Regions from separate parts of the Lysinibacillus sp. A4 genome, predicted to be linked through region 2. Evidence: predicted binding sites of a transcription regulator. Region 2 holds the regulator's gene; the other holds the start of a gene.
What was found. The regulator CtsR, encoded in region 2, represses protease genes until heat stress. The targets are predictions, from matches to a motif close to ATGGTCAATAAAGGTCAAACA.

Region 1 (5,826 bases), on a different contig from region 2:
GAATTTCATTGATATTCGTTTTAGGATCATTAATTTTTACATTTTCAATATAAATAGCACCATCCGTTACTTCTTCTAACATATTGATACAACGGAGAAATGTACTTTTTCCTGAACCAGACGGCCCAATAACACAGACAACTTGTTTTTCTTGAATTTCATAATCGATTCCTTTTAATACTTCAAGCTTGCCAAAGTATTTGTGTAGGTTTTCAATTTTTATCATCTTGCTTCCCGCCCTTCTACCTTAGCTTTACGAGGGACATAACTATTGCTAAATCGTTTCTCGATAAATGCTACAATCTTCGTTACACCATATGTCAAAACTAAATATAATAATGCTGCAACGATATACGGTTCCCAGAAGCGGAAGCTCGCACCAGCTACGACCTTACTAGCGTATAAAATATCTGGTGCTGCAATTACAGTTACAAGTGAAGAATCTTTTAATAATGCAATAAATTCATTCCCCAATGGTGGAATCATACGTCTAAATGCTTGCGGCAAAATGACCTTACGCATCGCTTGGTTATGCGTTAATCCAAGAGAGCGAGCAGCCTCCATTTGCCCTTTTGCAATACTTTGAATCCCTGCACGGAAAATTTCAGCATTATAAGCAGCACAGTTTAAAATAAGTGCTGTAATCCCCGATACCATATAACCTAAAGAATGACCAAAAATTGTCGGAATAACTGCTAAGTGAATTAACAAGATTTGTACAAGCATTGGTGTTCCACGGAATAAATCGATATATAGTTTAGATGGCCAATAAATCCATTTTTTACTCGATAATTTTCCAAGGCCTAAAAATAGCCCTAATAGAATACCGCCAAAATAACCACTAAGTGTCAAAATAAGTGTTACGCCAATACCTCGTATAAACATATCTCGGTAGTTCCAGACAATGTCCCAGCGTAAGTCAAAGATGTCCATCCGAAAACCCCATTCCCCTTTAAATTACGATTAATAAATGAGCCGTTAGCACAATCACTATGTTAATAGCATCATTTCATTCATTTTTATTCAAAATCAATGCCTGTAATTTCTTTTAATTTACCGTTTTCTTTAATCTTTTTAAGACCTTCGTTTAATTTATCTAGCAATTCTTTATTCCCTTTTTGAACCATGAAGCCATAGTATTCTTTTTCGAATGCATCATCTTCAATTACTTTTAGTTTTTGATCTGGGTGAGCTTTGATATATTCATAAACTACTGCGTTATCTCCGATAGCTGCATCAACATTCCCATTTAACATTTCTTGAATAGCGATTGGCTGACTTTCAAAAGCCATAATATTTGTACTTGCTTCCCCTTGTAGCTTTTTCGCCGCCATATGACCAGTAGCATTGATTTGTACAGATACTTTTTTATCTTTTAATTCATCAAGAGATTTAATCTTTGAATCTTCTTTCACAACAATTAATAACTGAGACTCATAATACGGTTCTGTAAAATCAAATGATTCTTTACGCTCTTCCGTAATTGTGATTCCAGAAGCACCGATATCTGTTTCACCGTTTTTAATTGTTTGGAACACTGGCTCCCATCCAATATTATTCCACTCAACCTCAAAGTCCATCTCATCTGCAATAGCTTGTAGAATATCGACATCAATCCCCACAATTTTCCCTGAATCGTCAACAGATTCAAATGGTGCAAAAGTGGCCTCAGTACCTACTTTATAAACTTTTTTGCCATCTCCACCATCTTCTGAAGAAGAGCTACCTGAAGATGCATCATCTTTTGTACCACATCCTGCAAGTGCTAATGTTAATGCTGCAATTATCATCAATAACATCCAACCTGTTTTTTTCATTGTATTTCCCCCTAGTTCGATAATTTTCCGAATTACGTATTATTTTTCGCAATTCGGAAATGTTAGACTATTAGGTCAATTATATTAACATTATAGTATTTAGACAACAACTTTTCGCATAAAATAAAATATTTTTTCATATAAATTTATAAGAAATTCATATAATTTGAGAAAACATGTATAAATAACAAGAAAATTAACCTAAAACTAATATATATACAATATGAACCATGCCAAATTTCGATAAATTTAGGCAAAAAAAAAGAATCCCCTCAGATAGGATTCTTTTTTTTCGACTATTACTAGTCTCACGTACAGTATGTTCACTAAAAAATAATTTGGAGTTGTTGCTTTTTTGAAGGTTTGAAAGGAATAAATAGGGGAATAATGCCAACTAGGACAGTATTCCCTTTATTCTTCCTCTCGATCTCCAGTAAGCAGGCTGCTAAACTACTTATTAGGAGATGAGCTATAACAGTATATCAATTAATCAGTAAAATGGCGCCCTCGGAGGGAATCGAACCCCCAGTGCAAGAACCGGAATCTTACGTGTTATCCATTACACCACGAGGGCAAAAGACACAAAAAAAAAGTACTCACTCTAGGCTTACGAAAAGCATGATGTAGATAACCCTCATTTTTGAAGCATACCTGCAAAATAGTGTCCTGTACTTTAAACCTTATAACCTTAATCATTATACAAGCCTATCCTATATAATTCAACCATAGAATGCAAAAACAATTTATTTTTTTTAATTTCACTTTAGCAGGGTTAATATTTGACCTTCCCTGACTATAATGTGTATGATAAGGATACAGCTGAAATACAAAGGAAATTTTTCAGCAAAGGTATTCGAATTTAGCTTTTTAAGGAGGATTTAACATGAATTTAATTCCTACAGTTATTGAACAAACTAGTCGTGGTGAGCGTGCATATGACATTTATTCACGTCTACTTAAAGACCGTATTATCCTTTTAGGAAGTGCTATTGATGACAATGTTGCTAACTCCATTGTCGCACAGCTTCTTTTCCTACAAGCAGAAGATCCAGATAAAGATATCTCTCTTTATATTAACTCACCTGGCGGATCCATTACGGCTGGTATGGCTATCTATGACACAATGCAAATCATTAAACCACAGGTACAAACAATTTGTATTGGTATGGCTGCATCAATGGGAGCTTTCCTACTTGCAGCTGGAGAACCTGGTAAACGTTTTGCCTTACCAAATGCTGAAGTCATGATTCACCAACCACTAGGTGGTGCACAAGGTCAAGCGACAGAAATTGAAATTGCTGCTAAACGTATTCTATTCTTACGTGAAAAATTAAATGGCATTTTATCTGAACGCACTGGTCAACCACTTGAAGTCATTGCAAGAGACACAGATCGTGATAACTTCATGACTGCTGAACGTGCAAAAGAATACGGTTTAATCGATCATATTATGCACCGTAGCGATAATAAATAAAAAATAGAAGGCATCACAGAATTACTCTGTGATGCCTTTTATATTTAATGAATGTTAATCTTCATTTTCAATAATTGTTGCCAATGCTGTAACCGCTTGCTCAGCATCGTTACCTTCACTGCTTAAAGTCACTTCGGTACCTTTAGCAACTGCTAAGCTCATAACACCCATAATGGATTTGGCATTTACTTTTTTCTCATCTTTTTCTAGAAAGATATCAGCACTAAAACGATTTGCTTCTTGCACAAATAGTGCTGCTTGTCTAGCTTGTAGTCCTAATTTTAATTTAACCTGGACTCTTCTCTCAATCATTCTCAAAACTCCCCTTCACTACCGTTCGTCTATTAGTTTTATCTTACCTTACTTACTGGCAAAAGAACAATAAGCGATTAGCATGACATTCATACCTGAAAAGTATGATAACTTAACCACCTATTTTTTCACCACGCCTTAATGCATCCGCAATCTCATCAATTTTTCTCAATCGATGGTTAACACCAGATTTACTAACCGTTCCACTAGATACCATTTCACCAAGCTCTTTTAATGTCACATCTTGGTATTCAACACGGAGACGTGCTATTTCACGAAGCTTCTCTGGTAGTTGATCAAGACCAATTGAATTTTCAATAAATCGAATATTCTCAACCTGCCGTAATGCTGCTCCAATGGTTTTATTTAAATTGGCAGTTTCACAGTTCACAATACGGTTGACACTATTACGCATATCTCGCAAAATCCGAACATCTTCAAATTTCATCATAGCCTGATGCGCTCCAACAATATTAAGGAAATCTGAAATTTTTTCCGCTTCCTTTAAGTAAGTTACAAAGCCTTTTTTACGTTCAATTGTTTTGGCATTGAGTTCAAATTCATTCATCAAATCCATTAATGCCTCACCATGTTCTTTATATAAAGAATAAACCTCTAAATGATAAGCCGATGTTTCTGGATTATTGACGGAACCTCCTGCTAAAAAGGCTCCTCTTAAATAAGCTCTTTTTTGGCCACTCTTTTGAATGAGCTTTCTTGAGATAGTATGGTTAAATTGAAAGTCGTCTGAGATGATTTCTAAATCAATTAATAGCTCACGCGCTCCTTCTCTAACACGGCATATATACACATTATTTTTTTTCAATCGCATTTTCTTACGAACAAGTAATTCAACATTGTACGGATACAATTTTTTCATAATCGTATATAGTCTTCTAGCAATTGCAGCGTTTTCGGTTTGCACGTCTAAGCTTAGTTGTTTATTTGCAAAGGATAATGAACCATTCATACGAATTAGGGCAGAAACTTCTGCTTTCATACAATGATTGTCCGCTTCTATTTGTGTCAATTCTTTTTTTGTTTCAGAAGCAAAAGACATATCACGCCCCCCCTTTCATTCATGATTTCTATGTATATGTTCATCTTACCATATACAATAAAGCCATTATGTTTCTATTATTGGTCCTCTTACTTTTTGATGGTAAATATCAGCATAATCTACCAGCCATTCTGCAACATTTGTAGCATTATGTCGAACCGTTCCATCTGGACGAATTGTAGCAATGTCTCGTTTGATAACTTCTAATCCCATACTTTCAAGCTTTGCTACGTCAAATGTTACTGGTTCCGCTCTTTCTTCTTTATACAGTTCTTTTACAGGGTTAGGGAGTTCTTCATCATTTACTAAAATGGAATCGATAAAATCATGGCCAACATGCTTATGTATAGCTGTTACATGATCGCCTGCTGTATAAGAAATGGTTTCACCCTTTTGTGTCATTAAATTACAAACATATATTTTTCTTCCCTTAGCCTTAACAACTGCTTCACCGATTTCCTTAACAAGCAAATTCGGAATAATACTTGTATATAAGCTTCCTGGTCCTATTAAAATATAGTCTGCACGAAGTATTGCACGAATAGCTTCTGGCAACGGTTGCACATTTTCAGGTACTAAAAAAACGCGATTAATGCGTTTTGTCGCTGTCGGAATTTTTGATTCTCCCTCGATAATTGAACCGTCCTCAAGCACAGCATGTAAGGTGATTTTTTTATTAGCAGCTGGAATAACTCGACCATGAACTTTTAAAACCTTTCCCATCTCACTGATAGCATGATTGAAATCACCGGTAATATCAGTAAGAGCTGTAAGCATTAAATTCCCTAAGGAGTGACCTCGTAAGTCTTCAGATGCCGAAAAACGGTATTGAAACATTTGCTCTACAAGGGGCTCAATATCTGATAATGCTGCAATCACATTGCGTACATCACCAGGCGGTGGGATATCGTAATCATCACGTAAACGACCTGAAGATCCACCATCATCTGCTACCGTTACAATAGCAGTAATATCAAATGGGTGATGCTTCAGCCCGCGAAGTAACGTGGAGAGCCCTGTGCCACCACCAATTACCACAAGCTTTGTTTGCTTTTTCCCCATTCACTCATTCCTTTCTACGATTAATATCACGATGCGTAATAACCGTATTTTCCTTGCCCGCAAAGTATGCACCAAAAAATTCTGCTAATGTCACGGAGCGA
Region 2 (5,826 bases):
AAGCTCTCTCCGATTTTTTTAGTGAGAAACGGTAAGAATTGAGAATGCGATATAAGAGATCACGCATTGGTAAAATAGTACGTCTTAAGTCAAGCAAGTCACTACGGAACTCGAAGACAATTTTCATGGCATTTACATTACTTTGGTATGTAAGTTCACCTTCTAAAGCATTTAGATGATCTTCAATTTTATAAACGAGTGGAAAATAACTGTCAACAATTTTATCGATAGTTTGATACGTTAGGTATACAGTACCTCGCTCCCAATTCTTCGGTTGGTTTTCCAGCATCTTTTGCACCTTCTCTATCTCAGGGACAGAATTTTTATGGAAGGTTATGATGAATTTATTGGAGGCAAAAATATTAACCTCCTCCGCAGCTAACGTCTCTTCGTTTACCCGATGAATGACAAAGAAATGAAAATCATCATAAAAATCGAGCTTAGGACGCTGCAACCTCATTAAGCAATCTTCAATAGCGAGAGGGTGAAAGTGGAAAAATGTATCCAACAATGATTCCTCCTCGGCTGTAGGACAATTAAAATCAACCCAATACCATTCAAATTCTTGCTGATGTATCTCTTCTAATGGAAAATCCTTTAACAATTGTTGTTGCTTTGTAATGCCAATGGTGCTTATCACGGTTTTCACCTCAAATTATTTACTACAAAATAGTTAGCGCTCCTCTTTAAAGCATACCCAACCACCGAACAAAGTAGTGGCAAAAAATCTAGAAGGTTTAGTAAAACCCGCACTTTGTAAAAGTATTAAAATTTCTTCTTCACTCATAAAAGAAAGGGAACGAATGGATTTTTCCATCTCTGCTACATCGGATAAAGAAAGTCTAGTATGCTGTAGCCAATAAGAACGCCATAAATCAAATTGTAGTTCTGTTTCTAAAGAGCCTAGCTGACCATATTTTGAAACAAGGACAAATGGTGCTCCAGGTTTCAAATGTCTTGCTATTTCTGTTATTGTTTCGAGCTTTTCTTTATAATCATGAATAAAATGCAAGACGAGAACACAACTTGCCGCATCATACTGAGTAGAGGGCAGCGAAGCATCAAGTATTGTAGCCTGATGGAATGACATATCATTAGGAAGAGTGAGTAAACGCTCTTTAGCTATAGTAAGCATGGATTCTGATGGATCAATGCCAGTGAATGACCAGTGAGGTCTTCCTTCTGCAAGCTGTATAATTTCATTGCCACTTCCTGCTCCCACGACTAGCATGTTAGCATTTTCTGATAGCCTAGAATGATAAAAAGTTTGTATTAAACGTAGCATGGCATCATAACTAGGCAATGTACGGCGAATACCCTTTTCATATTCATTTGCTAATGTGTTGTTAAATTCCAACGCTCCTCACAGCCTTTCAAAAAAATTTTAAAAAATCTTTCTTAATGTGAAACTATTGCGGGTATAGTTCCGTAAATAGTAGTACATAAAACATAGAATAAAGTTCAAAGAAAGGGTTGATATATATGGAGACTAAATGGTCTAAAGTAATCATACACGCAAGTGCATTTTTTGCGCCATGGTTAGTGCCCATTATTTTCTTTTTAATTAGTTCGGATGAGGAAGTAAAGGCAATTTCTATTCAAGCACTGCTATTCCAAATTGTCATGGGTGTTTTAATTGCTATCTCTGTTGGTTTAAGCTTTGTCCTTATTGGCTTACCATTTTTAATCATTTTCGGCATTATGGTATTTGTGGTACCGATCATCGGTATCGTAAAAGCATTGTCTGATGAACCTTGGCGTTATCCAATTGTTGGTCGCTGGGTATAATTTTCATAGACGCAAGTATATGCTAGTTGCATATGCTTGCGTTTTTTCTATGACGAATAAGGGTACATTAGGTGTATAAGGAAATTATTAAACCGTAAACAAATAATCGAAAAAGGGCTCTTTTCGGCTCTTAAAAAGCCTTTTTCTAGACTTTCCACTTTTCTATGGGCGAAATCATTGCAATTTTTTTCAAGCGTTTTGTATAATATACTCAAAGAAAGTCAAAGATAGTCAAAGTCAGTGAAGCAAGCGAGGTGTATTCCTAAAATGCGTAATATATCAGACATCATAGAGGGTTACTTAAAGCAAGTGCTTGAATTAGGTGGGGAAGGGCATATTGAAATTAAACGTAGTGAAATCGCTGATAAATTTCAATGTGTACCATCACAAATAAATTATGTTATTAATACAAGATTTACTGCCGAGCGGGGTTACCTTGTTGAGAGCAAACGTGGTGGTGGTGGATACATTCGAATTTTACGTGTCCGTGCGAATTCACAGATTGATCTAATCGACGATGTTCTCAGGCAAATTGAAGGTGGGGCATCACAAACAATGGCAGAAGATTTGGTTTATCGACTCATTGATGAGCAGGTAATTTCCAAGCGAGAAGCGAAATTAATGTTAGCAGCAATTGATCGCTCCACGATCGACTTGCATCTCCCATTAAGAGATGTCATTCGATCAAAAATATTGCGAGCAATGCTGACAACAATAAAATATGAACAACAAAAATAGTGAGGTGATGGAAATGATATGCGAACATTGTAAACAACGTAATGCGACAGTTACAGTAACACAAGTTCAAAGTGGGCAAAAAGTAGAGCATCATTATTGTGACGTCTGCGCCTCACAATTCCATCCATTTCATGCAGAGTTTAAACAAGAGCCAGTATCTATTCAACAGTTATTGTCTAACTGGTTTGGCTCTCCTACATGGCAAAAGGTGGGGGAAAAACAACAGGTACAACCACAACAGCAAACATGCCCACAATGTGGATTTTCGTATAAGCAATTTTTAAAAGAAGGAAAATTCGGGTGCCCAAGCTGTTATGACACATTTGGAGATCATTTGCCAAAGCTTTTTAATCGTATTCAGGCAGGTCCACAACACATTGGAAAAATGCCTGGTGCTCGCAGTAATGTGTATGTTATTAAAAAGCAAATAGAAGATATCCGCAAGCGTATGAAATCCGCCGTAGATGAAGAACAGTTTGAAGAAGCGGCGAAGCTACGTGATGAAGTTAAAGAGCTAGAGAAGCATCTACAATTTGAAGGTGGTGATGTGACATGATGATTGAATCATTTTTAGAGCGTGCGACACCAACTTGGATGCATATCAAAGATGATTACTCAGATATCGTCATTAGTACACGGATCCGCCTTGCACGAAATTTAGATGGCTATCGTTTTCCATTAGCGTTTTCAGAAAATGAGGCACTGCAAGTGGAACAGGCCGTTACACATGCTGTCAGCGATAGCCCAACTCTTCAAAATGATTATGCTTATTTTGCTATAAAGGATTTAACCCCTTTACAGCGTCAAATTCTTGTAGAAAAGCATTTGATTAGCCCGCAACTGGCTAAAAAAGAGCAAGTGGGCTCTATACTACTCTCTGAAGACGAATCCGTTAGCATTATGGTGAATGAAGAGGATCATTTACGCATTCAATGTATGACAGCAAGTTTTCAACTTCAAAGTGCTTATGAACAAGCAAATAAGATTGATCGTATCCTAGAGAAAGTATTACCGTATGCTTTTCGAGATACTTTTGGTTATTTAACAAGCTGTCCAACGAATATTGGTACGGGTCTACGAGCATCCGTCATGATGCATTTACCCGCTCTTACATTAACTGGGCAAATGAATCAAATTATAAATGCCATGACACGCTTAGGAATGACTGTAAGAGGTATATATGGTGAAGGAAGCGAAAATTTAGGGAATGTTTATCAAGTGTCTAACCAAATTACACTTGGGAAGACAGAGGAAGATATTTTAGCAGATATACAAAGCGTCGCTGAAAAGATTATTCAAAAAGAGCGGCATGCAAGAGGTAAATTAATGGAAAAGGCAGAGCTTGCGCTAGAAGATCGCGTATATCGAGCTTTAGGTACCCTTACACATGCAAGAATTTTAACAAGTGAGGAAGCTGCTACTTGCCTATCTAATGTTCGTTTAGGAGTAGATTTACAATTGATTGATGGTATACAAACAACGACCTTAAATGAATGTGTTGTTAGTATGCAACCAGGTTTTTTACAGCACTATGCAGGTGAGGCATTACCACCTGCTGAGCGGGATCGTGTACGAGCGGAGATGCTTCGTGAGACATTATCTCAAGAACATGCGAATAAGCCTATAAATGGGGAAAAAGGAGAGGATTTATATGATGTTTAATCGTTTTACACAACGCGCGCAAAAAGTATTACAGCTTGCTCAGGAAGAGGCTATTCGTTGGAAGCACGAATCTATCGGTACAGAGCATATTCTATTAGGGCTTATACGTGAAGGCGGCGGTATTGCTGCGAAAGCGTTAGAAGCCATTGATATTAGTCCTCAAATGATTGAAGCTGGCATTGAAGAATTAGTTGGTAAGGGCAAAGAAGATGTCGGTCCAATCGTTCATTATACACCAAGAGCTAAAAAAGTAATTGAATTATCTGTTGATGAGTCACGTAAACTAGGTCACTCCTATATCGGTACAGAGCATCTATTATTGGCGCTTATACGTGAGGGTGAGGGCGTGGCAGCTCGCGTTTTAAACAATGCGGGAGTCGGTTTAAATAAAGCTCGCCAGCAAGTATTATTGCTATTAGGTAATAATGATAATGCACAATCTGGTCAACAAGCAGCTCAAGCTGCCAATACACCAACATTAGATAGTCTAGCACGTGATTTAACACAAATTGCACGTGAAGGTACTTTAGACCCTGTTATTGGCCGAAGCAAGGAAATTACACGAGTTATTGAAGTTTTATCGCGTCGTACGAAAAATAACCCTGTATTGATTGGTGAGCCAGGTGTTGGTAAAACAGCGATTGCTGAAGGATTGGCACAGCAAATTATTAATAACGAAGTGCCAGAAATCCTTCGTGACAAACGTGTAATGACACTAGATATGGGGACAGTTGTTGCAGGTACAAAATATCGTGGAGAATTTGAAGATCGTTTGAAAAAAGTGATGGATGAAATTCGCCAAGCAGGCAACATCATTTTATTTATTGACGAATTGCATACATTAATTGGTGCGGGTGGTGCTGAAGGTGCGATTGATGCATCAAATATCTTAAAACCATCTTTAGCACGTGGGGAGCTTCAATGTATTGGTGCCACAACACTTGATGAGTACCGCAAGTACATTGAAAAGGATGCGGCCTTAGAGCGTCGTTTCCAACCAATCCAAGTGGATGAGCCGACAGTGGAAGAGGCTATTCTAATTATTCAAGGCTTACGCGATCGTTATGAAGCGCATCACCGTGTGAAAATTACAGATGAAGCCATTGAAGCAGCGGCAAAAATGAGTGATAGATATATTTCTGATCGATTCTTACCAGATAAAGCGATTGACTTAATCGATGAAGCAGGTTCTAAAGTACGCTTACGCTCATTCGCAGTACCACCAAACTTAAAGGCGCTTGAGGATAAGCTTGAAAATGTTCGTTCTGAAAAAAATGCAGCCGTATCAGGTCAAGAATTTGAAAAGGCAGCAGCGCTAAGAGATACAGAGCAAAAGCTGAAGGATGAAATTGAAGCTACTCGAAAAAATTGGAAAGAAGAGCAAGGTAAAGCCGAATCTAAAGTGACTGTGGATGATGTAGCAGCAGTTGTATCAATGTGGACAGGAATCCCAGTAGCTAAAATTGCTTCTGAAGAATCTTCGAAGTTATTACAGCTTGAAGAAGAGTTACACAAACGTGTAGTAGGGCAAGGAGAAGCAGTAGAAGCGATTTCTCGTGCCATACGTCGTGCAAGAGCAGGCTTAAAAGATCCAAAACGACCAATTGGCTCATTTATCTTCTTAGGACCTACAGGCGT

Region 1: clpP (ATP-dependent Clp endopeptidase proteolytic subunit ClpP) is a predicted target of CtsR. The motif match lies at 2,594-2,614, and genes of this name have one in related genera.

The regions. Positions count from the first base shown of each region.
Region 1 is NZ_JANWTB010000009.1:118,894-124,719, reverse strand. It holds gene NY607_RS18050 (amino acid ABC transporter ATP-binding protein) at 1-226, opposite strand, end outside; gene NY607_RS18045 (amino acid ABC transporter permease) at 223-933, opposite strand; gene NY607_RS18040 (basic amino acid ABC transporter substrate-binding protein) at 1,020-1,817, opposite strand; tRNA gene NY607_RS18035 (tRNA-Arg) at 2,317-2,391, opposite strand; gene clpP (ATP-dependent Clp endopeptidase proteolytic subunit ClpP) at 2,701-3,291, shown strand; gene NY607_RS18025 (HPr family phosphocarrier protein) at 3,346-3,603, opposite strand; gene whiA (DNA-binding protein WhiA) at 3,716-4,663, opposite strand; gene NY607_RS18015 (gluconeogenesis factor YvcK family protein) at 4,730-5,725, opposite strand; gene rapZ (RNase adapter RapZ) at 5,730-5,826, opposite strand, start outside.
Region 2 is NZ_JANWTB010000008.1:150,045-155,870, forward strand. It holds gene corA (magnesium/cobalt transporter CorA) at 1-640, opposite strand, end outside; gene NY607_RS17130 (class I SAM-dependent methyltransferase) at 674-1,357, opposite strand; gene NY607_RS17135 (DUF4870 domain-containing protein) at 1,483-1,788, shown strand; gene NY607_RS17140 (CtsR family transcriptional regulator) at 2,056-2,526, shown strand; gene NY607_RS17145 (UvrB/UvrC motif-containing protein) at 2,540-3,082, shown strand; gene mcsB (protein-arginine kinase McsB) at 3,079-4,188, shown strand; gene NY607_RS17155 (ATP-dependent Clp protease ATP-binding subunit) at 4,178-5,826, shown strand, end outside.